DNA from 2 places in the Methylobacterium sp. Leaf466 genome. Region 2 is predicted to be linked to the other one. Evidence: riboswitches for the same ligand, from Rfam matches in the RefSeq annotation. Region 2 holds a riboswitch; the other holds the start of a gene.
The links. Region 2 has a riboswitch for thiamine pyrophosphate ahead of thiO (glycine oxidase ThiO). Riboswitches for the same ligand answer to the same signal wherever they lie in the genome.
Positions count from the first base shown of each region.

Region 1: linked by a shared signal. The riboswitch ahead of thiC (phosphomethylpyrimidine synthase ThiC) and the one ahead of thiO (glycine oxidase ThiO) in region 2 are both predicted to bind thiamine pyrophosphate.

Region 1 is NZ_LMRC01000001.1:371,681-386,901, forward strand. Features, by position in the region: gene ASG59_RS01565 (amino acid ABC transporter permease) at 1-317, opposite strand, end outside; gene ASG59_RS01570 (amino acid ABC transporter substrate-binding protein) at 428-1,318, opposite strand; gene infC (translation initiation factor IF-3) at 1,825-2,346, opposite strand; gene ASG59_RS01580 (glycosyltransferase family 4 protein) at 2,551-3,783, opposite strand; gene ASG59_RS01585 (alpha/beta hydrolase) at 3,988-4,806, shown strand; gene ASG59_RS01590 (DUF1150 domain-containing protein) at 4,793-5,053, opposite strand; gene ASG59_RS01595 (Hsp20 family protein) at 5,166-5,600, opposite strand; gene ASG59_RS01600 (hypothetical protein) at 6,182-6,598, shown strand; gene ASG59_RS01605 (MotA/TolQ/ExbB proton channel family protein) at 6,668-7,360, shown strand; gene tolR (protein TolR) at 7,442-7,915, shown strand; gene ASG59_RS01615 (energy transducer TonB) at 7,920-9,026, shown strand; gene ASG59_RS01620 (metallophosphoesterase) at 9,037-9,567, shown strand; gene ASG59_RS01625 (hypothetical protein) at 9,679-9,993, shown strand; gene ASG59_RS20860 (hypothetical protein) at 10,092-10,244, shown strand; gene ASG59_RS01630 (hypothetical protein) at 10,423-10,680, opposite strand; gene flaF (flagellar biosynthesis regulator FlaF) at 10,905-11,264, shown strand; TPP riboswitch at 11,533-11,637, shown strand; gene thiC (phosphomethylpyrimidine synthase ThiC) at 11,721-13,613, shown strand; gene ASG59_RS01645 (hypothetical protein) at 13,825-14,199, shown strand; gene ASG59_RS01650 (flagellin) at 14,370-15,221, opposite strand, start outside.
Region 2 is NZ_LMRC01000012.1:4,778-19,998, reverse strand. Features, by position in the region: gene ASG59_RS06520 (M3 family metallopeptidase) at 1-1,588, shown strand, start outside; gene ASG59_RS06515 (hypothetical protein) at 1,677-2,546, shown strand; gene ASG59_RS06510 (hypothetical protein) at 2,606-2,821, opposite strand; gene ASG59_RS06505 (thiamine phosphate synthase) at 3,101-3,751, opposite strand; gene ASG59_RS06500 (thiazole synthase) at 3,762-4,547, opposite strand; gene thiS (sulfur carrier protein ThiS) at 4,552-4,764, opposite strand; gene thiO (glycine oxidase ThiO) at 4,761-5,957, opposite strand; TPP riboswitch at 6,053-6,183, opposite strand; gene ASG59_RS06485 (adenylate/guanylate cyclase domain-containing protein) at 6,211-7,470, opposite strand; gene ASG59_RS06480 (hypothetical protein) at 7,553-8,302, opposite strand; gene ASG59_RS06475 (transglutaminase family protein) at 8,344-9,171, opposite strand; gene ASG59_RS06470 (alpha-E domain-containing protein) at 9,209-10,153, opposite strand; gene ASG59_RS06465 (circularly permuted type 2 ATP-grasp protein) at 10,259-11,698, opposite strand; gene radC (DNA repair protein RadC) at 11,909-12,628, opposite strand; gene map (type I methionyl aminopeptidase) at 12,640-13,470, opposite strand; gene ASG59_RS06450 (zinc-finger domain-containing protein) at 13,649-13,906, shown strand; gene ASG59_RS06445 (FAD-dependent monooxygenase) at 13,924-15,114, shown strand.

The DNA.
Region 1 (15,221 bases), on a different contig from region 2:
GCGTTCGGGAGCTGCTTCAGCCAGTTGCCCCAATTCTCGGGCACCACCTCCGGCATCACCGAGTACCAGAGGAACATCTGCACGAGCAGCGGGATGTTGCGGAAGAGCTCCACGTAGCCGGTGCCGATGGCATTCGCGGCCTTGCTCGGGAGCGTCCTCATCACGCCGATGATCGAGCCGAGGCAGAAGGCGATGATCCAGGAGCACAAGGCCGTCGCCAGGGTCCACAGCAGGCCCGACAGGAGCATGTCGGCATAGGTCCCGGTCCCCTCGGGGGACTGGTCGAAGAAGATGCTCCAGTTCCAATTGTAGTTCATGGCCTAGGGCATGATCTTTTCGCGAGGGGAACGATCGCCGGCGCCATGAGCGCGGCCACGGAGCCGCGCGGCCGCCACGGGCAGGTGCCTGTGGCGGCCGCGACGGTCGGTCAGTAAGCGGCCGGATCGGCGCTGTCGCTCGGGTTCGCGAAGGCCTTCTTCATGGCCTCGCTCATCGGCAGGTTCAGGTTGATGTTCCGCGGCGGGATCGGCTTGGTGAACCATTTCTCGTAGAGCGCGACGCCGTCGGGGCTCTTGTAGATCGCAGCCGTGGCGGCATCGACGACCTTCTTGAAGGGCTCGTCGTCCTTCCGCAGCATGATGCCGTAGGGCTCGGGGGCGGACAGGGCTTCAGACGAGATCGCGTAGGCGCCCGGATCCTTGGAGCCGGCGGCCAGCGAGGCCAGCAGGACGTCGTCCATCACGAAGGCGACCGCCCGCCCGGTCTCGACCATCAGGAACGCTTCCGCGTGGTCCTTGGCCGGCAGGATCGTCAGGCCGAGGCCGCGGGCGGTGTTGGCCTCGTTGATCTGCCGGATGTTGGTGGTTCCCGAGGTCGAGACCACGGTCTTGCCCTTCAGGTCCTCGATTTTGTCGAGCTTGGCCGACTTCTTGGCCACGTAGCGGGTGGCGGTGAGGAAGTGGGTGTTGGTGAAGGACACCTGCTTTTGACGATCGACGTTGTTGGTGGTCGAGCCGCACTCGAGGTCGACGGTGCCGTTGGCGATGAGCGGGATGCGGGTCGCCGAAGTCACCGGGTTGAGCTTCACCTCGAGCTTGGACAGCTTCAGGTGGGCTTTGACCGCGTCGGCGACCTTGTTGCAGATCTCGAACGCGTAGCCGACGGGCTTCTGGTCGTTGTCGAGATAGGAGAACGGTACCGAGGCGTCGCGGTAGCCGATGGTGATGGCGCCCGTCTCCTTGATCTTCGCCAGGGTGCCGGTGAGGTCCTGCGCCTGCGCGCTTCCTGCTGCGACCGCGACCGTGACGCCCAGCAACATCGCCAGGGGACGGCGCGGCAGGCGCTGATGGCTCGTATGCATCGGCAGACTCACTCCTTGATGATGACGGATTTGCATCGGCATCGCTGCCTTGACGACAGCAGCTTAACAGCGGTCGGCCCGGTCGCAAGTGAAGGACAGTGTCATACCGCTTTTTGCACGGGGCGAATCGGAGCCAGCAAGATTCGTGCGGATGACGCAGTCCGCCGATTACGGCTCGCCTCGATCACGAAACCTGTCGTCACCATATCGGTGAGATCCTGGCCGGAGAAGCGCCGTTGACAGGCAGTCCCGCCGACATTTGTCGCCCGATCTGCCCGTCTCCTATGCATCGTACGGCCGATCCCGCCGCGGAACATCACGGTACGACGGCGACACAAAAAAAACGGCGACCCTCGCGGGCGCCGTTTCATGTACATCAAACAATGTCGGAGCGACGTACTTTTCAGCCTTCGGCCACCGGACCCCATCGACCGTCCCGGATCGAGCGCGCCGACCGATCGATCCTAGCGCGGCGCCAGGATCATGATCATCTGCCGGCCTTCGAGCATCGGCTCGCTCTCGACCTTGGCGATTTCCTGCGTCTCGTTCTTGACGCGCTCGAGGAGGCGTAGGCCGATGTCCTGGTGTGCCATCTCGCGCCCACGGAAGCGCAACGTCACCTTGACCTTGTCGCCCTCCTCGAAGAAGCGGACGACAGCCTTCATCTTGGTGTCGTAGTCGTGCTTGTCGATGCCGGGGCGGAGCTTGATCTCCTTGACCTCGACCGTCTTCTGCTTCTTGCGGGCCTCGTTCTGCTTCTTCTGCTCGTTGAAGCGGAAGCGGCCGTAATCGAGCAGCTTGCAGACGGGAGGGACGGAGTTGGGGGCGATCTCGACGAGATCGAGGCCGGCCTCTTCGGCCAACGTTAGGGCATCGAAGAAGGCGACAACGCCACGGTTCTGGCCGGTATCGTCGATGAGCTGCACTTCACGGACACCACGGATGTCCCGGTTGGCGCGCGGCCCGTCCTTCTGCGGGGCCGGCATGGCTCTCATTGGTCTACGAATGGCTTCAATCTCCTGATGAAACGCCGAAACGGCAGCCGCGGGACACGCCTTTAAGGCAGATCCTGGCCACCAAACGCTCCGGAACTCCGGTGGGTGCAGCTTGACTGACTCGGGTCACAAGTCAACCGGGCAATGGCGATTTGGTTCATGGCGACCGCCGAAGCGAGGATCGCCGATTCCGCATCACGACGGGCCCCGCCTCTGGGCGAGGAGCGAAGCGTAGACGGCCAGGGTGTCGCGCGCCATACCTTCGAGCGAGAAGTGCGTCTCCACATGCGCCCGCGCCCGCCCGGCCAGGGCATCGCGGGCACTGGCGCCCAGCGACAGGGCCTCCACCAGCGCGCCGGCGAGCGCCGGGGCATCGGCCGGGGGCACCCGCCAGCCGGTGCGCTGGGAGGCCGGCACGTCCGGCGGCGCCAGGACGGTCTCGGGGACGGCGCCGAGGTCGGAGACGACCACCGGCGTTCCCAGCGCCTGCGCCTCCACCGCCGAGCGACCGAAGGCTTCGGGTTCCACGGAGGGCACCGCGACGACGGAGGCCGCCCGGAACGCCGCCGGCATGTCGGTGCAATGACCGACCCGGCGCACGATTCCCTCGAGCCCCCTGGCCGCGATCAGCGCGTCGAGTTCGCGCTCATAGGCCGAGCGTCCCTGCGGATCGCCCGCCAGGATGAAGGCGACGTCGCCGAGGCCGCGATCGCGCATCAGGGCCGCGGCCTCGATGAGGACGCGCTGGCCCTTCCATGCGGTCAGCCTCGCGGCGAGCAGCACCACCCGTTCGTGCGGCGCCACCTCCCACGTCCGGCGCAGGGCCTCGACCCGCGCCGCCGAGACCGCGCCGGCGGAGAAAAGCGTGAGGTCGGTGCCGCGATGGATCACCCGGACGCGGTCGCCCGCCTGCTCGGGATGGAGGGCGCGGATGAGGCCGCCGGTGTAATGCGAGTTGGCGATGACCACGTCGCCGCGCGCCATCACCGAGTTGTACAGCACCTTCACGCCGGTCCGCCCGGAATAGCTGCCGTGGTAGGTGGTGACGAAAGGCAGCCCCCTGCGGCGCACCGCCCCCAGCGCCACCCAGGCCGGTGCGCGGGAGCGGGCATGCACGAGGTCGACGCCCTCGCGCCGGCACAGGCGGGCGAGGCGCCCGACGTGCAGCGCCATGCTCAATGGGTTCTTGGAGCCCGCCGGGAACGGAAGCCAGATGCCGCCCTTGGCCTGGAGTTCGCCCACCAGCCGTCCGCCTTCGGTGGCGACCAGGGCCCGTGCGCCAGCCGCGGCCAGCGCCTCGGCGACGTCCACCGTGGTGCGCTCGGCCCCGCCGGCGTCCAGGGCCGGAATGATCTGCAGGATGGTCGCGCCGGCGAGTGGCGCCGCGTCGGCGGGAAAGCCACCGCCCTGGCGGCTCTCAACCGTCATGGCGTTCGTCATGGCGTTCGGCCGACCGTCCGGATGCGGGCCTCGGTTCGGAGGGCGACTCGATCCTCGCGGTTCCCGGCTCGGCACGGCGACGTGGACTGTCTGCGATCATGCTCCACCATCGGTCCTTCGCTTTACGGTCTGGTAAACGACGTGCGAATGCGACCCGCCCACAGCGACGATGCCACGATGGACCCCTCCCCCATGCCCGCAATCCCCAACGCGCCGGATCGTCCCGACGAACCCATCCGTCTCGCCGTCGGCACGGGGCCGGCACGCCGCGACCTCGCCGTCCGCGTCAGGGAGGGGGCCGGCCCCGCCGTGGTCTGGCTCGGGGGCTTCCGCTCGGACATGGGCGCCACCAAGGCGCTCGCCCTCGACGTCTGGGCGCGGGCCTCGGGACGGCGGCTGGTGCGTTTCGACTACGGCGGCCACGGCGAGTCCGGCGGACGCTTCGAGGATGGCACGATCTCGACCTGGCTCGAGGACGCACGCGCCGCGGTGGCAAACTCCGCGGGCCCCTCCCCCGTCTTGGTCGGCTCCTCGATGGGAGGGTGGATCGCGGCGTTGCTCGCCCGTGAACTGCGGGATGCCGGGCGGCCGGCACACGCCCTGGTCCTGATCGCCCCGGCCTTCGACTTCACGGAAAAGTTGATGTGGGACCGCTTCGGGCCGGAGATCCGCGCCACCATCGAGCGCGACGGGGTCTGGCTGCGCCCCACCGACTACGGACCCGATCCGGTCCCGGTGACGCGCGCCCTCATCGAGGACGGTCGCCGTCACGGCCTCCTCGACGGGCCGTTCGATCCGGGATGTCCCGTCGAGATCCTACAGGGGATGGAAGACCCGGACGTGCCCTACGGGCACGCCCTGCGTATCGTCGAGATCCTGCCGAGGGCCGGCACCGTCCTGACGCTGATCGCCGATGGCGACCACCGCCTGTCCCGCCCGGCCGACATCGCGCGGCTGGTGGCGGCGGTGGACGCGGGCGTCCGCGCGGATCGCCCGTTCAGTGCAGACTGACGGTGACGAGATCCTGCGCATGGGCATTGGCGACGACGACGTCGCGGGAGTCCGCCAGCAGGATCGGCGTGCCGTTGGCCGAGAGCAGGGCGAACAGGTCGAGGCCTGGCATCAGTTCGGGCGCCTGCGGGAACAGCCGCCGGACGTCGTCCGAGCGGATCGCCCGGACGTAGGCGAGGTGGCCTTCGCCCAGCGCGGCGAGATCGGCGATCTGGAAGTCGCCGGCGTCGAGGTCGGCGTGCGTCATCGGGTTCTGGCTGATGTCGGACATGGCTGGGCCCTCCTTTCGAGGCAGAGCGTCTGAGTGGTTTCGCGGTCCGCGACGGCGGCACCGGGCAGTCTGGGGCGAAGCGGCGGACTCACGGATCGCGGGAGGCGATCACGATCTTGCGGACGATCCGTTCCGGCTCGGGCCGGGTGAGGTCGATCGATAGGAGGCCGTTGGCGAGGTCGGCCCCCATCACTTCCATGCCGTCGGCGAGCAGAAAGGTCCGCTGGAACTGGCGCGCCGCGATGCCGCGGTGGAGGAATTCCTTGGTCTTCTCGTCCACCTGCCGTCCGCGGACCACCAGGTGGTTCTCTTCCAGCATCACGTCGAGTTCACCCTGCGTGAAGCCGGCCACGGCCAGCGTGATGCGCAGGCGTTCCGGCCGGTCGGCGGCCCGTGCCACGCGTTCGATGTTGTAGGGCGGGTAGCCGTCGCTCGCCCCCTTGGCGACACGGTCGAGGGCCTGCTCGATCTCGTCGAACCCGAGCAGGAACGGGTGTCCGAAGGGCGAGGGACGTGTCGTCACGCGATAGGTCCTTGGCGAAGCCCCGGGAACGATCGTGGGGCACTTCGAGGGTCGGAGCCCGCTTCACGCAGCGCTCCTGTCCGCCAGCGACAGCGGCTGTCCGCGATATGGATGCGGACCGGAACGCCATCAAGGGTTTGCCATCCTTGACGAAGTCGAAGCGGGATCGACCCCGGGGGCGGCACCCCCGGCACTCCGACCTGCGACGAGATTTCGGGATGATTCGGCAAGTGTATCCGGGATGATCCGGCAGTCGGGAAGGCTCGCAGACGACGTTTTGCCTGGCGCGGTAACAGTTTGGAACTGCTCTCATTTTCAGGCGTCCCCTTGATCACGGCCCGCGGCTTCGGCTAATCCCGCCAGCGACCCGAGACGCCGGCCAAGCCCCGGAGGGGTGGGTCGCCGCGACGATACGTCGGCGCTGACGCCAGCGAGTGTCGCCCGGCGCGCACAGCCGTTTTGAGAGGCCGGCCTTTGCGGCGCGGGTCGCCACCGAGGAAGCCAGGATCGACATGCCGTCCGCTTTGCCGCTCACCGGGCCGAAGACTCGGCCGACCTCATCGGCCCGCGATCGGCGTCGGATGGCCGTTCCGGTCGTCGCCCTCGGCGTCGTGCTGGCCGGGCCGGCCGCGGCGCAGGAGACGAAGGGTGCACCCCTGAAGCTCGAACTCAACCGGCTTGAGCCGGCGGGAGACGCCTGCCGGACCTACCTGATGGTGGACAACAGCCGCGGTACCGCGCTGAAGTCCCTCAAGGTCGACCTTTTCGCCTTCGATACCGAGGGCGTCGCCCAGAAGCGGCTCGCGGTCGAGCTCGGCCCGATCCCGGATCGTAAGACCGTGGTCCGGCTGTTCGATTTCCCGGGGATCGCCTGCCCCAAGATCGGGCGGGTCCTCCTGAACGACGTGCTGGCTTGCGAAGGCGCGCAGGCGAGCCGCGAGAGTTGCCTTGAGCGGATCGAGCCCGAGAGTAAGGCAGCGGCGGCCTTCGCCCGCTGAGGCCCGACAACCGTCCGCCCCACGGCCGCCCGGCCGCGGGTGCCCCGTCATCGAACCCGAGGGACCCTCATGGACCCGACCCACGCCCCCGTCGAGATCGCCCACGATCTCTCCTTCCTCGGCCTCTTCCTCCAGGCCGATCCGATCGTGAAGGGCGTGATGATCCTTCTGGTCGTGGCGTCCGTCGCCTGTTGGACGGTGATGCTGGAGAAGGTGGTGCGGTTCGCCGGCGCCAAGCGACAGGCCAAGGCATTCGATGCCCTGGTGCGTGCCAACGGTGCGTTGGAGACCGAGGGCCGCGGCCTCGCCCGATCCGTCACCAGGGCGGCGGTGGAGGCCTGGCGCGACCAAGACACCAGCGAGACCCGCGCCGAACGGCGCGACCGCATCGAGCGGGCCATGCGCGCCGCCCTCACCCTCGACATCAAGCGGTTGCAGACTGGCCTGCCGCTCCTGGCCACCGCCGGCTCGACGGCGCCCTTCATCGGCCTGTTCGGCACGGTCTGGGGCATCATGAACTCGTTCTCGGCCATCGCGAAGAGCCAGGACACTTCCCTCGCCGTGGTGGCTCCCGGCATCGCCGAGGCGCTGTTCGCCACCGCCATCGGCCTGATCGTCGCGATCCCGGCGGTGATGGCCTACAACAAGCTGACGAACGACCTCGGGCGCATCCAATCCGCCTTCGTGTCGAGCATCGGCATCCTCGGTAACCGTCTGGCCCGCGACAGGACCGTGCAGGGCCGTGCCGCCGCCGCGGAATAGCCGCGCCTCGCTTCTCAGACCGAAGCCGCCCCCAAGACGGGCCCGGCTGCACCGCCTCATTCCGTTCAGGGAAACACGACCATGGCGATGGGTTCGATCCGCGCCTCCGGCGGCGACGACGAGGACGGCCTCGATTCGGCGCCGATGTCGGAGATCAACGTCACGCCGATGGTGGACGTGATGCTGGTGCTGCTGATCATCTTCATGGTGGCGGCCCCCCTCATGACCACCGGCGTGCCGGTGCAGTTGCCCAAGACCACGGCCGCCAAGGTAGCGCAGGCCAAGAAGCCCCTGGAGATCTCCATCGACAAGGACGGACAGCCCTTCCTCGCCAAGGAGTTCCTCAGCGCGGAGGCCATCCTGCCGCGGCTGCGGGCGCTGGCCGCCGAGGACCCGAGCCAGGTGATGCTGGTGCGCGGCGACCGCGACGTGCCCTACGGCAAGATCATGGAGGTGATGGGCCTCGTCGGCCAGGCCGGGTTCACCAAGGTCTCGCTGATCGCCCAGTCGCCTGGCGGCCCGCTGCCGACCGTGCCCGCCGGGGCGCCGCGATAGCCCGATGAGCCTGTCCACGACCGCAGACCAGCCCGGCGGCGGACCGTCGGGGCTCGGCCCCGCCTTTCTCGTTGCATTCCTGCTGCACGCGACGGCGCTGGCGGGGCTGGCCTATTACGCGCCGCCCCCGTCGGCGCCGCCCGGCGAGAACACCATCACGATCGATCTGGCTCCACAGATGACGGAGGCGGATTCGCAGGCGCCCGCCGATCAGGCTCAGTCCGATCCGCCCCCGGCGGAGACCGAGCCCGTGGAGGCGCCGGACGCCACGGTGTCGAGCGCACCGCCCGATACGATGGCGATCGCGCCCGAGGACACGACGACGGCCAAGCCACCGGCCGAGGCGACGATGGCCGTTCCCACCGAGGTCGAGCCGGCGGCCCCGGCCGAGTCCGCGGCCGCGGCACCGCCGCAGGAGCAGGTCGTCACCTCCACCGCCGAGGAGGCCGCCCCGATCGAGGCACCGCCCGAGGTGGTCGCCGAGACCCCCAAGCCACCCGAGCCCCCTAAGCCACCCGAGCCCCCCAAGGTGGTGGCTCAGCCCAAGCCGCCCGAGCCGCAGCGGCCCAAGCCGACGCCGCCGGACCCGGCCAAGCTCGAGGCGGCGCGCCAGGAAGCCAAGCGCGAGGCCAAGCGCATCGCCGAGCGCGAGGCGCGTCGGAAGGCCGAGATCGAGGCCAAGCGCGAGGCCAGGGCCAAGGCGGTCCGGGACGCCGCCCGCGAGACGCGCGATCGCAGCGCCGAACCGAACACCGCCCGGGGCGCCCAGAACTCGGCCTCGGCCTCCCGCCAGAGCAGTGCCGGCGCGGCCGCGGGCGGCAACGATCCGAGCGCACTGCGCGCCTGGCAGGGTGCTCTCAGTTCGGCGATCCACGGCCGGATGGACAGGAACGCCGCGGCCGGTACGGCCGGAGGCGTCGCGGTGGTGCGCTTCACCGTGACCCGGTCTGGCCAGGTCACCAGCGCGGGGCTCGCCCGCAGCAGCGGGGTCGGTCCGATCGACAGCGCGGCGCTGGCCACCGTGAGGGGCTCGCTGCCGGCAGCCCCCGCCGGCGTCTCAGTGAGCAGCCTTGCGGTGACGGTGCCCCTGCGCTTCAGCCCCGGCCGGTGACGGCCGCCGCATGGCGACCTGGTTCACCAGCGACACCCACTTCGGCGACCCGCGCATCCTGCGGATCGACCGGCGGCCGTTCCGGGACCTGCCCAGCCACGACGCGGCGCTGATCGCCAACTGGAACACGGTGGTCTTGCCGGACGACGAGGTCTGGCACCTGGGCGACTTCGCGCTGGGCCCCGACAACGATGCGGTGGCCGCCCTCCTGGCGAGCCTGAACGGAACGAAGCACCTCATCATCGGCAACAACGACGGGCCGGGGACGCTCGCCGCTCCGGGCTGGGACTCGGTCGCCCACTACGCAGAATTGACCGTCGACGATCGCCATTTGGTGCTGTGCCATTACGCCTTCCGGACCTGGAACCGGATGGGCAGCGGCGTCATCGACCTGCACGGGCATTCGCATGGCAAGCTGAAGCCGGCGCCGAGGCAATACGACGTCGGGGTCGATGCACAGGGCTTCGCGCCGGTGCAGCTCGCGACGATCCTGACCTCGCGCCGACACAAAGCTGCGCCGCAAAAACCGGCGGAACCTTAACCGGCGACCGGCCGTTTCAAGGCCATGAACGGGAGATGACTGCCGGAAACGCCGGCGGATGTATCTCCGATCAGATCTTCACTTCTCGTCAACCATCGCAAGGTTGTCCCGATGCGTAACACCATCACCACGGTGCTCGTCGCCGCGACGGTCTTCGTCGGCGCGGTCGGCCCCTCCATCGCCCGCCCCTCCTGTGCCGAGGGCGAGCGCAAGGTCGTCGAGGCCAACGCGCTGCGCTATCAGGCCCGGCAGGAGGCCCGCATCGGCGATCGCGGCCGGGTTTGCGACACCCTCGACGAAGTCGGCGACCGCTACGCCGAGGCCCGCGACGCCTTCGAGGATTGCGGGGCCGATGTCGTCGCCATCGACCTGCGCAGCGAGTCCCGCGCTCTCAGGATCGCCAAATCCGTCAACCGCTGCGACTGACGCGTTCGGGTGCGGCCACGCACCGCGATCCCGTCAGAAGTTGTCCACAGTCTCCCTCGACAAAGCCCCACGACCGGTCATCCCGAAAGCCAGCCGTCATGAAGACCATCACCTCCTCCAGCGACCTCGCCATGCTCACCAGCGATGTCGATCGCACGCAGACCGGCCCATCCCTCGCCGCTGCGATGTGTGGCTTTCTCAGCACCACGGTCGCCACGACCATGCTGATGTTTCTGCTCAGCGCCTACTGATACGATTATCGGGTAATGCGAGCGGGAGCCGCATCGCCCAGCCCGTGCGGCGCCCGAGCGACGTCCACATCCTCGGCGTGACGCGAAGGAACGGATTTCGGATGAGAGGAGGGTCGGCATTCCCGGCCCTCGAACCGGGCCGTCGAAAATGAGCCGGGCGACGGTGTAGAAGAGCGGCTCAGTGCGGCGCCACGAACCAGAAGCGGCGCCGCGAGAACAGCATGTCGGTCTGGCCGACCGTCGCCTCTGCCGTTCCCTTGCCCGATGAGGGAGCGCAGGGGGCCTCAGTCCGCTGAGGGCCCGCTGCCAGGGTCAGTGCCGGCACCGCCGGAACGAGGCCGAGGCGCTGCTGTACTTCCGGATGACGCGCCGCCGCGATCGTCGCGATGCAGGCGATCAATCCGCCCGCGATCGTCCCCAGGATAAAGTTCATCATGCCGGCGTGGGTCCCGAGTCCCGTCGCGACAGGCCAGCGCGCGGATTCCGCCACATGCCTTTGCCGAGTTTCCCGGCGGCATTGCGGCAGGACGGCGCTGACGGCAAGACGGTACCCACCGTCACGATGCCCAGCGGCGGCGATTACCGGGTGTTAACACAAGACTGTCTAGCTGACGCCCCGCGATCCGGAATCGGGACCGCGCCGCCGCAGCGAGGACCACGATGAGTTACGGTGCCAGTGCCTACGCCAAGGTTTCCCGGACCGCGATGACCCCGCGGGAGGCCGAAGCCGCCGTCCTCATCAAGGCCGCCGGCCGGCTCCAGGCCATCCAGGGCGACTGGACAAACCTGTCGGGCGGGCTCAGCGAGGCGCTCAACTTCAACCAGAAGGTCTGGACGATCATCGCCGGTGCGGCCACCGCTCCCGAGAGCCCGCTGCCAGCCGACATCAAGACCAACATCGCCCAGCTGTCGGTGTTCGTCTTCCGCCGGATGATCGATACCCTCGTCGACCCGAAGGCCGAGAAGCTCTCGGCGCTGATCAACATCAACCACCAGATCGCCGCCGGCCTGCGCACCTGATCCACACGCCGATGGCGTCCGGCGGTCGATGCGAGCTTGGGCTCCGTTCCGCACGGTCATCGTCTGCTCGGTCGAAAGCGTCGTCACGAGAAGGTGGATTTCGTCGACGAGATCGGAGACTCGTCGCGGCCGCCCGCTGCGCGTTCGTCATGGGCCGTGGCGACCCGGGACCTGAGCCCGCGACGCCGAACCGGCGGTTCGGTCAGCCGACCCGTGAGGATGGCCGGGTCGGGGGATTTGACAAACGACCGCGCAAGCCCGACCCTTGGGTCGTTCCGAGGGGAGCCCGTGCCGGGCTGAGATTGGGCTTCTCGCCCTGACCCTTGAACCTGATCCGGTTCGTACCGGCGGAGGGACGGGAACGAGACGGCGCATCGGGCTTCTATGGACCCTGTCGCCGCGCCGCCTGATGTCGTCGACGAATGCGGGTCGCCTCCAGCGCCAGGAGCCGCCCCCATGAATGCACCCGTTCTTCCCAAGGATCTTCCCCAGCGCCAGCCACAGGCGGTGACCACCGGACCGATCGTCGGTTCGCGCAAGGTCTACGCAGCGGTCGCGGGCCACCCCGAGATCCGGGTGCCGTTCCGCGAGATCGGGCTCAGCGATCCCAAGGAGGCCCCCGTCCGGGTCTACGATCCATCGGGCCCCTATACCGAGACGGATGCGCGGATCGACCTGAACCAGGGTCTGCCCGGGGTGCGCGAGCCGTGGATCGCCAAGCGCGGCTACGCCACGGTGACACCGCGTGCCGTCAAGCCAGAGGACAACGGCTTCGTGCCCGAGGACAAGCTGGTCGCCCCCTGCCCGGCGACCCGCGAGATCCGCAAGGCGGCGCCCGGCCAGATGGTGACGCAATACGAGTTCGCCCGCGCCGGGATCGTCACCGAGGAGATGATCTACGTCGCCCACCGCGAAAACCTCGCCCGCGAGACCATGCTGGAGGGCGCGCAGGCCGCGCTCAGCGACGGCAACAGCTTCGGCGCCGCGTTGCCCGCCTTCATCACCCCCGAGTTCGTGCGCGAAGAGGTGGCACGGGGCCGGGCCATCATCCCGGCCAACATCAACCACCCCGAGGTGGAGCCGATGGCGATCGGCCGGAACTTCCTCGTCAAGATCAACGCCAACATCGGCAACTCGGCCGTGACCTCGTCGGCGGCGGAAGAGGTCGAGAAGCTGGTCTGGGCGACCCGCTGGGGCGCCGACACGGTGATGGATCTGTCGACGGGCCGCAACATCCACAACATCCGCTCCTGGATCGTGCGCAACTCGCCCGTGCCCATCGGTACGGTGCCGATCTACCAGGCCCTCGAGAAGGTCGGCGGCGACCCGCTCAAGCTCGACTGGGAAGTCTTCAAGGACACCCTCATCGAGCAGGCCGAGCAGGGCATCGACTATTTCACCATCCATGCCGGCGTGCGCCTGGCCCACGTGCCGCTCACCGCGCGCCGCGTCACCGGCATCGTCAGCCGCGGCGGCTCGATCATGGCGCGTTGGTGCCTGGCCGGGCACCGCGAATCGTTCCTCTACGAGCGCTTCGACGAGATCTGCGACATCATGAGGGCCTACGACGTCTCGTTCTCGCTCGGCGACGGTCTGCGCCCCGGCTCTATCGCGGATGCCAACGACGCGGCCCAGTTCGCCGAACTGGAGACGCTCGGCGAACTCACCAAGATCGCCTGGGACAAGGGCTGCCAGACCATGATCGAGGGCCCCGGCCACGTGCCGATGCACAAGATCAAGGTGAACATGGAAAAGCAGCTCACCGAGTGCGGCGAGGCGCCGTTCTACACCCTGGGGCCCCTGACCACCGACATCGCGCCGGGCTACGACCACATCACCTCGGGCATCGGTGCCGCCATGATCGGCTGGTTCGGCTGCGCCATGCTCTGCTACGTCACCCCGAAGGAGCATCTCGGGCTGCCCAACCGCGACGACGTGAAGACCGGCGTCATCACCTACAAGATCGCGGCCCATGCCGCCGACCTCGCCAAGGGCCACCCGGCGGCGCAGCTGCGCGACGACGCCCTCAGCCGTGCCCGGTTCGACTTCCGCTGGGAGGACCAGTTCAACCTCTCCCTCGACCCGGACACGGCGCGCGCCTACCACGACGAGACCCTGCCCAAGGACGCCCACAAGGTCGCGCATTTCTGCTCGATGTGCGGGCCGAAATTCTGTTCGATGAAGATCACGCAGGACCTGCGCGCCGAGGTGCTGGCGATGGAGGCGGCGGGGCAGGTGCTGGGAGAGGCAGCCTCCTTGAGCGAGGCGGAGCGCGAGGCCGGCATGGCGGCCAAATCGGCCGAATTCCGTGAAGAGGGCGGCAAGCTCTACGTCGACGCGGCGGAGTAGTCGTCGCGGTCGGTTCGAGGGTGTTCGCGCATCCTCGAACCCATCACCGAGGCATGATGCCCGTTCCGAATCCTTAAAAATCGACGCCTTCTTGTGTCGGTTTCTTCAGGGTGCCCCCGCTCATCTGTTCGTGCGGCGCGCATCTTAAGGTTCGATTCAGGAGCCCCGTCGTTTCTGGTTGCATGCCGCGACCGGCTCAGGAGGGCGGGCGATGAATATTTCCGAGGTGACGGCGACGACGCCGATCAGAACGGCGGCGCCGGCACCGGTTGTGCCCGTCAAGGCGGCGGATGCGCCGGCAGCCGCGCCGCTCCAGCCCGCCGTGCGGCTGGACATCCGGCCGATTTCGAACCCCGCCTCACCGGTTGCGGAGAACCGGCCGGTGGAGGTCGAGGCCGAACGCACCGAACGGCGGGTCACCGTCGACCAGGACACCAAGACCCTCGTCTACCAGCTGGTGGACCCTGGCTCCGGCGATGTGGTGGTGCAGCTGCCGGACCCGGTGGTACTGAAGGCCAGGGCCTACGCCGCCGTGGCGGCCGCCCGCAGCGAAGTCGGCGAGCGACCCCTCGACCGGACCGCCTGACACCGACCCCTCGACGCGAAACGGCCGGGGCTTCGCGCCCCGGCCGTTTCGCCATGTCGTGTCTCGGAGGTTGCGGACGACGAAAGGGCCGCCGTGGCCTGCGCCGCGACGACCCGTTCGCTGCCGAAGGGCGGCCGCCCCCGAGGGAGCGGTCGCCCAGGTTGGCTCCCTTAGCGGAGGAGCTGGAGGATGCCCTGCTGCGCGGTGTTGGCGAGCGAGAGGGCCGAGATGCCGATCGACTGGCGGGTCGACAGGGCCTGGGAGTTGGCGGCTTCCTCGTTGAGGTCCGCGTTCGTCAGGTTGGCCGAGCCGGTATCGAGGATGTTGATCAGGTTCTTCGAGAAGTCCTGACGGTTCTGCACCACCGAGAGGTTGGAGCCGAAGGTCGAGGACTGGGCGCGCAGCTGGCTGGTGGCGAGCGTGATGGCCTTCAGCGCGTCGTTGATCTCGGCATCCGACTGGAAGCCGCCGGTGGCCGCGGTCAGGCCGAGGCCCTCGGAGTCGAGCTTGGCGCCTTCGATGTTGAGGCTCGACGAGCCTGTCTCGTTGAAGGTGACCTTGAGGGAGTTCTCGGACGCGTCGGAGCCGCTGCGGTAGAGCAGGTTGATGCCGTTGTAGCTCGAGTCCTTGGCCTGCTGCGTGATCTGGTCGAGCAGGGTGTTGAACTGCTTGGCCAGCGAGGTCCGGGTCGCGTTGGCACCGCTGGCCGAGCCTTCACCCGAGCCGACTTTCGCCGCCGCGGTCAAACCGGCCGTGCCGAAGCCGAGGTCGACACCGGCTGCGTTTCCGACGCTGACTTTCTCCGAGGAACCAGTCCCGACCGTCGTGAAGGTAAGCCGGTTGTCGACGAACGACGCCGAGACCTTCCCGGCAAAACCGGTATCGGCGTTGAGCTGGGCGTTGATCGACGTCGCGATTTCAGCCTGACTCGTGGAAGCGGCGGTCGCACCGTCGGCGACGGTGATGGTCTTCTTGGCGCCGGAACCGAGCTGGATCTCGAAGGTCGGAGAGGTGGCGCCGGA
Region 2 (15,221 bases):
CAAGGAACGGATGGCCCAGATCAGCGGCCGCATGGCGGAACTCGGCACCAGCTTCAGCCAGAACCTGCTCGCCGACGAGAGCGGCTTCGTCCTGCCCCTCCACGGCGAGGACGACCTGGCCGGCCTGCCGCCCTTCCTGAAGGCCGCCGCCGCCAGCGCCGCCAAGGAGCGCGGCGTCGAGCACGGCCACGTCATCACCCTGTCGCGCTCGCTGATCGAGCCCTTCCTCGTCTTCTCCACCCGCCGCGACCTGCGCGAGCGCGCCTACGAGGCCTGGACCCGGCGCGGCGAGGGCGGCGGCGCTCACGACAACCGCGGCATCATCGCCGAGATCGTCGCCCTGCGCGCGGAGCGGGCGAGACTCCTGGGCTTCGAGAGCTTCGCGCATTTCAAGCTTGCCGACACCATGGCGGGGACCCCCGACGCGGCCATGGACCTCCTGCGCAACGTCTGGACGCCCGCCCATCGCCGCGCGGCGGCCGAGCGCGACCGACTCCAGGCCCTGGTCCAGGCGGAAGGGGGCAACTTCGCCCTCGCCCGCCACGACTGGCGCTTCTACGCCGAGAAGCTGCGGCGGGTGGAGCACAACCTCGACGAGGGCGAGATCAAGCCGTACCTCTCCCTCGACGGGGTCATCGCGGCGGCCTTCGACACCGCCTCGCGCCTGTTCGGCCTCGTCTTCGAGGAACTGGCGGAGTTCCCGCGCTACCATCCCGACATCCGCGCCTGGAGCGTGCGCAACGCCGACGGGTCTCAGGTCGGCGTCTTCATCGGCGACTATTTCGCCCGCGCCTCGAAGCGCAGCGGCGCCTGGATGAGCGCCTTCCGCTCGCAGGAGCGCCTGATCGGCGACGTCAAGCCGATCATCGTCAACGTGATGAACTTCGCCAAGGCGCCGGCCGGGGAGGCGACCCTCCTGTCCTTCGACGACGCGCGCACCTTGTTCCACGAGTTCGGCCACGCCCTGCACGGGCTCCTCTCGGACGTGACCTATCCGCTGCTGGCGGGCACCGCCGTCTCGGGCGACTTCGTGGAACTGCCCTCGCAGCTCTACGAGCACTGGTTCGAGCAGCCGCAGGTCCTGCGCGAGCACGCCCGGCACTACGTCACCGGCGAGCCGATGCCCGAGGACCTGCTGGCGCGCCTGCTCGCCGCACGCACCTTCAACCAGGGATTCTCGACGGTGGAATACACCGCCTCGGCCATCGTCGACATGACGCTGCACCTCTCGAGCGCCGGCGAGGACGGCCTCGACGTGGCGGCCTTCGAGGCGGATGCGCTGGAACGCATCGCCATGCCGGCCGAGATCTCCATGCGCCATCGCAGCCCGCATTTCGCGCACATCTTCTCGGGCGACGGCTATGCGGCCGGCTACTACAGCTACCTGTGGTCGGAAGTGCTCGACGCCGACGCCTTCGACGCCTTCCGCGAGGCCGGGGACATCTTCCATCCCGAGACGGCGGCGCGCCTGCGCACCTACGTCTACGGTGCCGGCAACCTCCGCGACCCGAAGGAGGCCTACACCGCCTTCCGCGGGCGCCTGCCGAGCATCACGCCGCTGCTGCGCCAGCGCGGCCTGGCCGCGTGAGGCCGGGGGGTTACCGCCCGAACATGGTAACCCTTCGGTAAACAAACGTCCTTAACGATGGAGACCTGTTTCATCGGGACGGTTTCTCATGACGGATACGGTCGTCGCGGCAAAGCCGCCGTCTGCAACCCCGGCCGGCGCCTCGGCCGAGGCTCTGCTCAAGCAGGCCGTCTCGGGATCGGCCAAGACCCGGCCCGACGCGCCGCCGGTGGTGACCGCCGCCCGTGCCCTGCGGCGCAAGACGTTCGGCTTCGTCGACGCCCGCGCAGCGGCAGTCGGCGGGGCCGCCCTCAGCATCGGCCTGATCCTCGGGGCGGGGGGCACCGCCCTCACCATCCCGCGCGACGCCACGGCCCCGCTGACCCTGTCGGCGATCAAGACCGATCTCGAGGCGGGACGCAGCGAGACCGCTCGCATCGCCACGCAGATCGGCCGGCTGGCCGCCACGGTCGGCCAGTCCGGCGAACGCGCGGCCGAGGACGCCAAGGCGATCCGGGCCGAGGTCTCGCAGCGGATCGCACGGATGGAACAGGCGATCGCCGCGCGCCTCGTCGCGTTGACCGATAAACAGGACGTGTCCGACCGCGAGCAGGCCGCTCGCATCGCCAGCCTCGGCGCGGTCATCGACAAGCGCCTCGCGGTCCCCGCCGCCCCGGCGCCGCAACCTGTGGCGCCGCAGGCGGCCAAGGCCGCTCCAGCCGAGCCGGTGCAGACGGGGTCGCTGGCCGATCCCAAGGGGGCGGTCGAGACCAAGCCGAAGACGGCGGCGGTGACGAACTGGGCGGTTCGGGAGGTCTACGACGGCATCGCCGTCCTGGAGGACCGCAAGCGGCGCCTCGTGGAGGTCGCGCGTGGCGACATGGTGCCCGGAGTCGGTCGGGTGGAGACCATCGAGCGTCGCGGCCGCGCTTGGGCCGTCGTGACGAAGGACGGTGTGATCACAGCGCAGGATTGGTAGTCGAATCGCACGGGCCGGCGAACCGACCCGTCACGACGGGCGGTCCGGATCAAGCTGCCCTAGGAGGTCGAGATCGCCGCCTCGGTCTGTCCGGCGCGCTGGGGAAACCGCATCTCCATCGTCAGCGGATCGGCGAGCGCAGCCGAGCGATCGGCACGGCAACGACCGTGCGTCAGGGCGCGGTCCTGGGCTTCACGGGTCGGGTACAGGATCGCGGCGAGGAGGGCGAAGCCTTCCGTATCGGAGTCGAGGTTCTTGGCATCGAAAACGGGCATTGCGGTCACCGGACCTGTGGGACACCAGGAAGATTTCGAAAACGCGACGACGACACTCTGCGGATAATGGGGAAACCGCTGAAAAGTTCCATATCGTTCGAGAGCTTCACGATTTATTCGTTATTGCAGTGCCCGCAAATGTTCGCGGTGCGAAGACGCACCCACCCGACGATCTTCAGGTCTTCGTTAACGGGTGGTGATTGAAGAAGGCAGCCGGTTCGGATGGCGGTGCCGAGGCCGCCTTCCGGGCTCGGACGGCGCAGACCTCGGGTCGCAGCGTCAGCCTGTCCAGGCACCGAGGTAGCGCGCCGTGGCCGAGCCCGGGTCGTCCGCCGCCATGATGCCGCCCATCACCGCGATGCCGGCCGCACCGGCGCCGCGGCAGCCGGCGACGTGCGCGGGCGCGATGCCTCCCAGGGCGATCACCGGCAGGCCGGAGCCCGACGCCGCCCGGATCGCGTCGACGCCCAGCGCCGGGCCGTAGCCCGGCTTGCTGGCGGTGAGAAAAATCGGGCTCAGGGTCGCGTAATCGGCTCCGGCGGCGGCGGCCCGCCCGATGTCCGACGCGCCATGGGCGGAGACGCCGACGAGGCCGTCGGGCATGGCCCTGCACGCCGCCGCGATCGCGTCCTGCGTCGCGTCGCCGGTCAGATGGACGCCATCGGCCCCGATCGCCACCGCCGCTGCGGCCTCGCCGCCCAGGGTGAAGGTTCCACCGAAGGCCCGCACTCGGGTCATCACCGCGACGGCCAGCCGGCGCCGCTCGCCGGACGCCATGTCCTTCTCGCGGAACCACAGCCAGCGCGCGCCGCCCTCCAGGGCCGCCTCGACGGTGGCGAGGAGGCGCGCTCCTGCCAGCGCGAGGTCGGAGGGAGAGCGGATCGGCCCCCGGTCCGTCACCACGAGCAGCGGCGACGGCAGCGGCTTCATTCCCGGTGCCTCACGAGCCGACCAGCCCGAGTTGCGGGCTCGACGGCTCGGCCCGGCCGCGGCGCGGGATCCGGCCGGCGCAATGGGCGTCGCGCCCGGCCTCGACGGCCCGGCGCATGGCCCGCGCCATCCGCACGGGATCGTCGGCCTTGGCGACCGCCGTGTTGAGGAGGCAGCCGGCGGCGCCGAGTTCCATGGCGATGACCGCGTCCGAGGCGGTGCCGATACCGGCATCGACGATGACGGGCACGCCGGCACGGCGGCAGATGAGTTCGAGGTTGGCCGGGTTGGCGATGCCCATGCCCGACCCGATCAGCGAACCCATCGGCATCACCGCGGCGCAGCCGATGTCCTCGAGCCGCTGGCACAGCACCGGGTCGTCGTTGCAATAGGGCAGGACGGTGAAGCCGTCGTCGACGAGGTGGCGGCAGGCGGCGAGCAGTTCCGCGACGTCCGGGTAGAGGGTCTCGCGGTCGCCGATGACCTCGACCTTGATCCAGGTGGTGTCGAGGGCCTCGCGGGCCAGTTCGGCGGTGAGGATCGCGTCGCGCGCCGTCTCGCAGCCGGCGGTGTTGGGCAGGAAGCGGTAGCCCGCCAGGCGCCGCACCGTGTCGGACCCATGCCCCTCGAGCGAGACCCGCCGGATCGAGGCGGTCACCACCTCGGCGCCGGAGGCCTCGACGGCCTGGGTCATGATGGTCTGGGTCGGATAGCCGGCGGTGCCGATGAACAGCCGCGAGGCGAGGCTCACGCCGGCGATCACCAGGGCGTCGTCGGTGTTTATCGATGCGCTCATGGGTTCATCCTCCCTGCATGGCCCGCACGATCTCGACGCGGTCGCCGTCGCCCAGCGGTGTGCGCGCCCACTCGCGGCGGGGCACGACCCGCCCGTTGAGCGCGATGGCCACCCCCTGTACGCTCTCGATGCCGGCCTCCTCGGCCTCGATCCGGAACAGGGCCTCGAGGTCGGACGCCGCGTGGTCCCGGGGGGTGCCGTTGACCGTGATGGTCATGCCGGAACCCTCATGCCCGGTCGGGGCGCCGCCTCGAAGCGCCCGAGGCCGAACCCGCGGGCGAAGTCCGGGACCGCACCGGTGTCGACGAGGGCCGTCACCGCGTCGGCGGTGGCCGGGGTCAGGAGGTAGCCGTTGCGGTGGTGCCCGGTGGCGACCACGAGGCCGGGCGCCAGGCGGTCGACGATGGGGGCGTCGTCGTCCGAGGTCGGGCGGTAGCCGCTCCAGACCGCGCCGATCTCCATCTCTTCGATCCCCGGCAGGACGCGGCGGGCGCCTTCGAGCAGGGCATAGAGGCCGCCGGCGGTGAGGCCGGCGCGAAAGCCGCAATCCTCCACGGTGGCGCCGACGATGAGGTCGCCGTCGCCCTTGGGCGCCATGTGGACCTGTTCGGTCCAGACCATGTGGGTGAGGGTGCCGGTGCGCGCCGTGGTCTTCACCGCCAGCGCCTGACCCTTGATCGGCCGTACCGGCAGCGCGAGCTCCGGCGGCAGCAGGCCGCGTTCGCCGCTCCAGGCGCCCGAGGCGAGGACCACCGTCCCGGCGGCGATGCGCCCCTGCGCGGTGACGACGCCGCGGACCTGTCCCCCGGCCCAGTCGAGGCTTTGGGCCGGGCAGGGCGCCACCAGGGCGACGCCGGCGGCCCGGCAGGCGCGGATCAGCGCGGCCATCACCTTGCGCGGATCGACCTGGTGGTCGTCCTCGCACAGGATCCCGGCGGTGACGGCGGGGCGCAGCATCGGCTCGCGCTCGCGCACCTCCAGGCCGGAGAGCCAGCGCGCCCGGATGCCGGAGCGTGTCTGCAGGTCGTGGCGGAAACGCAGGCGCTCGACCTCGTCGCGGCCGATGGCGAGAACGAGGGTGCCTTGCGTGCGGTAGTCGATGTCGAGCCCGGACGCCGCCTCCAGGTCGTCGCGAAACGCCGGCCAGCGCGCGAGGCTGTCGAGGGCGAGCGGCAGCAGCGGATCGGACCCGGGCTCGTGCTCGGCGGCGGGCGCCAGCATGCCGGTGGCGGCCAGGCTCGCGCCGGCGCCGACCTCGGATCGCTCCAGCACCGTCACGGACCTCCCCGCGTCGGCGAGCCGCCAGGCGATGGACAGGCCGACGACGCCGGCCCCGACCACGATGACGTCGGTGCTCTGCGGTAGGCCGACGCCCGGCCAGGATTCCCCGGTCGGTCTGCGTGATCCGATGATGGTCGCCAGGTCCGCCACAACTCTCTCCGCATCGACCGGCGGAGACTGGTGTCCTGTCGCTCGCATATCGGCGAGCGAGCCGGGCCGTTGTCACGGGGCCCGCGGTCCAATCCCTACGCCGGTATGAGCCGGTTCAGGTTCAAAGGATTTCCGCGCCGCCCGTCCGTGAAGGACGGGCTCATCGGTGTCTCAGCCCCTTGTCGGGGATCTCCCTGGAACGACCCTGATGTGGTCCCGCCGCACGTCGCGGTCAATCCCCTCGGGCCGAAAGCGGCCGGGCCGGGCGATAGACCGCCATCGGTTCGGGAAATCCGTCCAGGGCATGCAGACCGAGGGGTTCCGGGTCGCCCCAGAGGAAGTCGACGAAGGGCTTCGACATCAGGAGGGGCTCTCCGAGCAGCCGGTTGAGCTTGGCCAGCCGGCTGGCGAGGTTCACGTCGCGACCGATCACCGTGAAGTCGAGCCGGGCGCCCGAGCCGACGTTGCCATAGGCCGCCTCGCCGTGGTGCAGGGCGATGCCGGCCGCCACCGGCATGGCGAATCGGCCGAGGCCGTTGGCCTCGTCGAGGGCCGACAGGGCGCTCTGGGCCGCCATGAGGGCGCCCTTGGCCGCACTGCCGAGGTCGTCGCCGGGCTCGCGGAAGATCGCCAGAAGGCCGTCGCCGAGGTACTTCAGGACTTCGCCGCCCTCCCGCTCGATGGCCGGGACGAGGCAATCGAAAAAGATGTTGAGGAGCGTCACCGCCTCCTCGGGCGTCATGTCGGCGGAGATGCGGGTGTAGTCGCGCATGTCGGCGAACAGGATCGCGGAGCGGATGCGGCGCACCTGGCCCCGGCGGATGTCCCCGGCGAGGATGGCGGTATGAGGCTCGTCGCCGACGTAGATGCGCAGCACCTGGTCGAGGGTCTTGTTGACGATCCGCATCTCCATCACCGCCGCCAGGGTCGGCATGACGAAGCGCAGGATCGCGATGTCCTCGTCGCGAAACCCCTCCGGCGCACGGGTGGCGAAGGTGATGCCGTTGCGGGTGCCGTTGGTGAAGAACAGCGGCGCGACGATGTAGTGGGTGTAGCCGTCCGCCTTCAGTTCGGGGAGGACGGCGTAGCGGTCCTCGGGCGTTTCGGCGAGGTCGAGGACGAGCCATTCGCCGGTCTCGTGGACCGTCAGGAACGGGCTCTCGCGATAGGCCTTGTCGGAGGCCTCGCCGTGCGGGAACAGCCGCACCGACGGGCCGTCCTTGCGGGTCCAGTAGCGGCCGATCCCGGAATACTCCGAATGCAGGGTATCGATCGCGGTGGTGGCCCGGTCGATGGGCACGTCGAGGTCGATCAGCCGCTCGGACAGCCCCGCCAGGAGGTCGTCGGCCTTGGGCAGGCGCGCGCCTTCGTTCAGCAGCCAGTCACGCAGGGCGACGCATGCCTGCAGCGCCCCGAAGGGAACGTCGTTGGCCTCGGACCCGTCCGCATCGGCGGTCGGCGGCGGCGGTTGGGGCGGGCCACGATCGAGCATACGGCCTAGGTGGTTGTCGCCCCCCGGCGAGGCAACCGGGAAATCGGCGTTTCCCGTGGCGGGAAAACCTTGTGCGTCCGGCCTACCGCCCCGACGGGCCGTAGGGGGGGCGCGGGATCGCGCGATGGGCGGCGCGCAGGGCCGCCGACCAGCGCTCGCGCAGGTCGTGGAAATAGCTCTCGCCGGCCTCGATCCGGTAGTTTACCTCGGTGTCGAGGGAGCCCGAGCGCGAGACCGCGATGTCGATGGGCAACCCCACCCCGAGGTTGGAGCGCATGGTCGAATCCATCGAGACCAGGCCGACCTTGAGGGCGTCGTAGAGGTCGGTCTCGTATTTCACGGCCCGGTCGAGGATCGGCTTGCCGTACTTGTGCTCGCCCACCTGCAGGAACGGCGCGTCGCGGCTGCACTCGATGAAGTTGCCGGCCGAGTAGATCATGAACAACCGCATCGGCTCTGCGCCGATCTGGCCGCCGAACAGGAAGGACACGTCCATCCGCAGGTTGGCCGATTCGAACCCCTCGCGCTCGATCGCCCGCACCCGGCGGATCGCCCGCCCCACGAGCTGGGCCGCCTTGAACATGGTCGGCTGCTGCAGGATGGTCTGGGGCGCCTCGCTCTCCTTGTCGTCGACGCCCTCGGCGAGCATGCTCAGCACCGACTGGGTGATGGAGAGGTTGCCGGCCGAGGCCAGCATCATCACGCGCTCGCCCGGCACGTTGAAGTGGTGGAGCTTGCGATAGGTCGAGATGTTGTCGAGCCCCGCGTTGGTGCGGGTATCGGCGATCATCACGAGCCCGTCCTCGACGAGGAGCCCGACGCAGTAGGTCACGGTCCGGTTTTCCCCTCAAACGCTCCGGCGCGATACCGGAATCAGGACTGGACGGAAGCCTGTGCCTGCTCGACGCGCAAGGTCACGGCGAGCGTTTCCGTCCCGCCACCCATGCGGCTGCCGCGGATCGGGGCCGCGCCCAGGTAATCGAGACCGATCGCGACGCGGATGTGCGCCTCGGTTGTGGCGATGCCGTTGGCCGGGTCGAACCCGACCCAGCCGAGATCCGGCACCAGGGCCTCGACCCAGCCGTGGCCGGCCTCCTGGTCGACGACGCCGTCGCCCCGGTGGAAGTATCCCGAGACGTAGCGGGCCGGGATCTCCAGGAACCGGGCCGCGGCGATGAAGATGTGGGCATGGTCCTGGCAGACGCCCTTGCCGGCTTCGAACGACCGGGCCGCGGTGGTGCTGGCACTGGCCGGTCCCGGCGTATAGGCGACGGTCTCGTTCACGGCCGCCATCAGGCGATGGAGCTGCGACAGGGGCGTCGGATCGCCGTCGGCGGCCACGGTCCTGGCGAAGGCCTGGATCTCGGGGTTGGCCATCGCGAGATCCGAGTCGCGCAGGTAGAACACGTCGGGCAGGCGCTCGATCGTGCCGCGGACGATGCCGTGCATCTCGTTGGTGTCGACCTCGCCGGTGACCCGGATGGTGAGGGCATCGGCGGGATCGTCGGCCGTGAACCAGTGGACGATGTTGCCGAAGCCGTCCTCGCGCTCGCTGATGCGGCCATCCACCGACGGCTCGATGCGCCAGCGGCGCACGTACTGCCCGTCGTGGTCGCGCGGCCGCAGCCGGAGCACCTGGATCAGTCCGCGGGCCGGCTGCTCATAGGTGTACTGGGTCTCGTGGAAGACGCGGATGCGCATGCGGGAACCTTGGTCGCGCGGGCTTCAGGCCTCGACCCTACACCAGATATTGCTCGATGACCGCCGCGCCGAGGCGATTGTTCTCGGCGATGAAGGCCGTGACGAACTCGTGCAGGCCGGAATTGAACACCCGCTCGATGTTCTCGCCTTCGAGCCGGGCGAGGGTGTTGCTGGCCAGGCGCTGGCTGGCCCCGCGCCGGCCGTAGGCGTCGGCGACGAGGTCGAGGTGCTCCACGAGCATGCCGTAGCAATTGGCGAGGGATCGCGGCATCTGCCGGTTGAGGATCAGGAGGTCGGCCACCAGCAGCGGCTTGACGCTCTCGCGGTAGACCCAATGGTAGGCGTTGAAGGCCGAGACCTCGCGCAGGATCGTGGTCCACTGGAAGTAGTCGAGGCTGCCGCCGACCCGCTCGGTGTCGGGCAGGAGGATGCGGTACTTCACGTCGAGGATGCGGGCGGTGTTGTCGGCGCGCTCGATGGCGGTGCCCAGGCGCGTGAACCAATAGGCGTCGTTGCGCAGCATGGTCCGATAGGCCGAGCCGTCGAAGGCCAGCGAGACACCCTTCACCCAGTCGAGGAAGTGCGAGAACTCCTCGCGGTTGAGGTCGCGGCCTTCGTAGTTGCGCAGCTCGAGCCAGGCGCCGTTGATCGCGTCCCACATCTCGGAGGTCAGCGCGGTGCGGACGCTGCGGGCGTTCTCGCGGGCGGTCTCGATGCAGGAGCGGATCGAGGACGGGTTGTGCGGACTGAAGGCCAGGAAGTTGCAGACCGTGGCCTCGTTCACCCCGCCGTAGAGCGGCTTGAACACCTCCGGGTCGCCGGCCGAGGCCAGCGCCGAGGCCCACTCGTTGGTCTCGCCGCCGCCGTAGCTCGAGGGCAGGGCGGCGAGGCGATGCGCGGCGTCCAGGATGCGGGCGACGAACTCCGCCCGCTCGACGTAGCGCGAGAGCCAATACAGGTTATCGGCGGTCCGGGAGAGCATGGGTGTCCTGAAGCGGGCCGGCGCGGAGGGTGGCCGGAGTCTGGAGTGGACTGCCTCGCCGGGAGGCAGCCGATGGCGTCGTGTGCGCCCGTGGGGCGGTGTCGGTCAGGCGTCGAGCACCCAGGTATCCTTGGTGCCGCCGCCCTGGCTGGAGTTGACCACGAGGGAGCCCTCCTTGAGCGCGACGCGGGTGAGGCCGCCCGGCACGATGCGGATCTCGTCGGCGCCGCATAGCACGAAGGGGCGCAGGTCGACGTGGCGGGGGGCGACGCCGGAGGCCACGAAGGTCGGGCAGGTCGACAGCGCCAGGGTCGGCTGGGCGATGAAGCCGTCCGGCGCGTGCCGCAGCTTCTTTCCGAAATCCTCGATCTCGCGCTTGGTGGCATGGGGGCCGACCAGCATGCCGTAGCCGCCCGAGCCGTTGACCTCCTTCACCACCAGTTCGGCGAGGTTGTCCATGACGTAGGCGAAGGCCTCCTTCTCGCGGCAGCGATAGGTCGGCACGTTGTGCAGGATCGGTTCCTCGCCGGTGAAGAATTTGATGATGTCCGGCATGTAGCTGTAGACCGCCTTGTCGTCGGCGATGCCGGTGCCGACCGCGTTGGCCAGCGTCACGGTCCCGCGCTCGTAGGCGTTCATCAGGCCGGGCACGCCCAACACCGAATCGGGGCGGAACACCAGCGGGTCGAGGAAGTCGTCGTCGAGGCGGCGGTAGATCACGTCGACCCGGCGCGGCCCCTCGGTGGTGCGCATGTAGACGACGTCGTCCTTGGTGAAGAGGTCGGAGGCCTCCACGAGGTCGACGCCGAGCTTGTCGGCCAGGAACGAGTGTTCGTAGAAGGCCGAATTGTAGCGCCCCGGGGTGAGCAGCACCACGGTGGGGTCGCGGGTCGCGGTCGATGGCGCGAGGCTGTTCAGGGTCGCGAGCAGGGCGTCGGGATAGTTCTCCACCGGCGCCACGCGATGGCGCGAGAACAGCTCCGGGAAGAGGCGCAGCATCACCTCGCGGTTCTCGAGCATGTATGAGACGCCGGACGGGGTACGGGCGTTGTCCTCAAGCACGAAGAAGTCGTTCTCTCCGGTCCGCACGATGTCGATGCCGGCGATCTGGACGTAGAGGTCGTGCGGAACCGAGAAGGCGCGCATCTCCATCCGGTAGTGCGGGTTGCGGTAGACGAGGTCAGCAGGGATGATGCCGGCCTTGATGCATTCCTGGGCGCTGTAGATGTCCTTCAGGAAGGCGTTCATGGCGGTGACGCGCTGCTTGAGACCGCGCTCCAGGAAGCCCCACTCCGGCTTAGTGATCACCCGCGGGATGATGTCGAACGGGATCAGCCGCTCGGTGGATTCGTTGGCGCCGTAGACCGCGAAGGTGATGCCGATGCGCCGGAACAGCAGTTCGGCCTGGCTGCGGCGGGTGTTGAAATGCTCCGGCGGCGTCGTCTCGAGCCAGGACTTGAGGCTGCCATAGGCTTCGCGCACCGCCGCTGGGCTCATGCCGTCCACGGCAAAGCCGTTCATCTCGTCGTACGCGTTGAGCGCCATTCGCGCCTCCCCTTGATCGCCCGCTTCGTCGCAAGAGGCGCGCCATCCGAGGGCGGCGGCCGGTGCGCGACGCCGCCGGCGAAGGGCCGGCGGTACGGTTGGTTTCATCCTAGCCGAGCGCCCGCCGGGCGCCACCACAACCTGTCCCGCCGAGGATGAACCCGGGCCGGGCCGCCGCGTTCCGGCGACCCGGCCGGGGCCACGGGATTGTCAGATCAGCTTGAGACCCTTGAAGCTGGCATGGCCATCTCGCCCGAGGATGACGTGGTCGTGGACGACGATGCCGAGGGGATCGAGCACGGCGACGATCTCGCGGGTCATGCGGATGTCGGCCGCCGACGGCGTCGGATCGCCGGAGGGATGGTTGTGGGCGAGGATGATGGCGGTGGCGGAGAGCTCCAGCGCCCGGCGCGCCACTTCGCGGGGATAGACCGGGGTGTGGTCGACGGTGCCGCGACCCTGGACCTCGTCGGCGATGAGATGGTTGCGCCTGTCGAGGAAGAGCACGCGGAACTGCTCGCGGGGCGCGAAGGCCATGGTCGCCCGGCAGTATTCGATCAGGGCGGCCCACGACGACAGCAGCGGCCGGGCCGCGATTGCCCCGCGCGCGAGACGATGGCCCGCCGCCTCGATGAGCTTGAGGTCGGCCACGACGCCGGCGCTGACGCCCTCGATCTCGGACAGCCGCGCCGGTTCGGCGCTCACCACCTCGGCGAAGCTGCCGAAACGCCGGATCAGCGCCTTGGCCAGCGGCTTCACGTCCCGCCGCGGAATGGCGCGAAAAAGGGCGAGCTCCAGGAGTTCGTAATCGGGCAGCGCATCCGCCCCGGCCTGCGCGAAGCGGGCGCGCAGGCGTTCGCGGTGGCCGAGGTAATGCTGCGGGTCCTCGGCAGCGGGGGCATCGCGGCCGGAGGGCAGGCCGGGCTTCATCGCCACCCGCCTCAGGCGCCGATGTCGACCGGCTTGTGCATCCCCGTGGGCGACAGGGTGAAGATCTCGGCCCCGGTCTCAGTCACACCGATCGTGTGCTCGAACTGGGCCGACAGCGACCTGTCCCGCGTCACGGCCGTCCAGCCGTCGGAGAGGATCTTCACCGCGGGCCGTCCGAGGTTGATCATCGGCTCGATGGTGAAGAACTGTCCCGGCCGCAGGGTCACGTCGTAGCTCGGCTCGACGTAATGGAGGATGGTCGGCGCGTCGTGGTAGCTGCGGCCGAGGCCGTGGCCGCAGAAATCGCGCACCACCGAGCAGCGTTCGGCCTCCGCGAAGGTCTGGATCGCCCGGCCGATGTCGCTGGTGGTGCCGCCCGGCTTGATCGCCGCGATGCCGCGCATGAGCGATTCGTAGGTGATCTCGACGAGGCGCGCGGCCTTGCGCGGCACCTCGCCGACGTAGGCCATCCGGCTCGAATCGCCGTGCCAGCCGTCGAGGATCAGGCAGATGTCGAGGTTGACGATGTCGCCCTCGCGCAGGGGCTTGTCGTTGGGGATGCCGTGACACACCACGTGGTTGATCGAGGTGCAGATCGACTTCGGATAGCCGCGGTAGAGCAGCGAGGCCGGGTAGGCGCCGTGGTCCATCGCGAAGGTGTAGGCCAGCCGGTCGAGGGCCTCCGTGGTCACCCCTGGCACCGTCGCCTCCATCAGGAGGTCGAGGGCCTCGGCCGTGAGCCGGCCCGCGCGGCGCATGCCGGCAAAGCCGTCGGGACCGTAGATCGGCGGTTCGGGTACGCGCCGGCCGGTCTCGGCCTTCGCTTGATCCTGCTGCATCATGGATGTTCGAACGTCTTCAAGGGCGGCGGCACGTCAGGACCGCACTGTAGGATGCGCCGATCCCGGCGCCAACCCGCCTGCGGGCTAGGATTGACCGATCCGAGCGGGTAGAGCGGTGGCGACCGGGGCTCCGCGAGCGGACCCTCGCACGGGCAGGACACACGGGCAGGACGGCGCGATGGCTGACGCAGGCAGACCGCATTTCCACAACGACCCCGGCGTGGCGGTCGTCCATGTCGGCGTGCACGAATTCATGTGCATCGGCGCCAAGCCGCCCTTCGACCATCCGCACGTCTTCCTCGACATGGGCGCGGACCACGAGATCATCTGCCAGTACTGCTCGACGCTGTACCGGTTCCGTGCCGGCCTCAAGGCCGACCAGGCCGATCCCGCCGCCTGCGTCTGGGACGACAAAGCGACCGCGGCCCTCGGCTAGGGACCGCGATCTCCCCCGTGACCGCCCGTACCATCGCCATCGTCGGAGCCGGCATCGGCGGCCTCACCGCGGCCCTCGCCCTCGACGCCGAAGGCCATTCGGTGACGCTGATCGAGCGGCGCACCGGGTTCAGCGAGGTCGGGGCCGGCCTGCAGCTGTCGCCCAACGCCAGCCGCGTGCTCGCCGACCTCGGCCTGTCCGCCGCCCTGCGCCGGGCCGCCGACCTGCCGCCGCAGGTGACGGTGCGCGACCTGGCGAGCGCCCGCACGCTCGGCGGCGTCCTGCTCGGGGCCTCGCTGAAGGAGCGGTTCGGTGCACCCTACTACGTCATCCACCGGGCCGACCTGCAGACGCTGCTCCTCGATGCGGTGCGCAGCCGCGCCGGCATCCGGTTGATGGTGGGGCGCGAGGTCACCGCCATCGCCGAGACCGACACCAGCGTCACCCTCACCCTGGAGAGCGGGCACGGAAGCCGCACCGATACGTTCGAGGCCGATCTCGCCATCGGCGCCGACGGGGTACGCTCGCGCCTGCGCCAGCACCTCGACGCCAGGCCCCTGCAGGCCTGCGGCCAAGCGGCCTGGCGCGCGCTCGTTCCGCGCGAGGCCGCCCCGGAGGAGTTCCAGTCCGACGAAACGGGCCTATGGCTCGGCCGCGGCCACCACGTGGTGCATTATCCGATCGGGCGCGGCCAGCAGATCAACATCGTTGCGGTGATCCCCGAGAAGCTCGGCAGCGAAGGCTGGGGGCGACTCGGCGAACCCGCGGTCCTGCGTGCCCGGCTGCACGGGGCCGCCCCGCCCCTGGCCGCACTGCTCGCCATCCCCGATTCCTGGCTCGTCTGGTCCCTCGTCGACCGACCGGCGGCAAGGCCCCTGGCGAGGGGCCGCATCGCGCTCCTGGGCGACGCGGCCCATCCGATCCTGCCGTTCCTGGCCCAGGGCGCCGCCCTCGCCATCGAGGACGCCGCGGTCATCGCCCGCACGCTCCGCCAGGCCGAGGTCCCGGCCGCCCTCGATGCATACGCCCGCGAGCGCGGCGCCAGGGTCCGCAGAGTGCGCGATGCCGCCCGTGGCAACGGCCGAACTTATCATGCCGGCGGCCTCACGCGGCTCGCCCGAAACGCCGTGATGAGCCGCATGACCCCGGCGCGCCTCACGGAACGCTATGCCTGGCTCTACGGATGGACGCCCGACGGCCGGCCGTGACGCACCGCCGATGTCGACGCCGATCGCCTTTCCGGATCGGCCGAAAGTAAAGCGGCCGCGATGCCGGTCATCGTCCGATAACCTCGCTCTGCCAGTGTCCGCGGTCA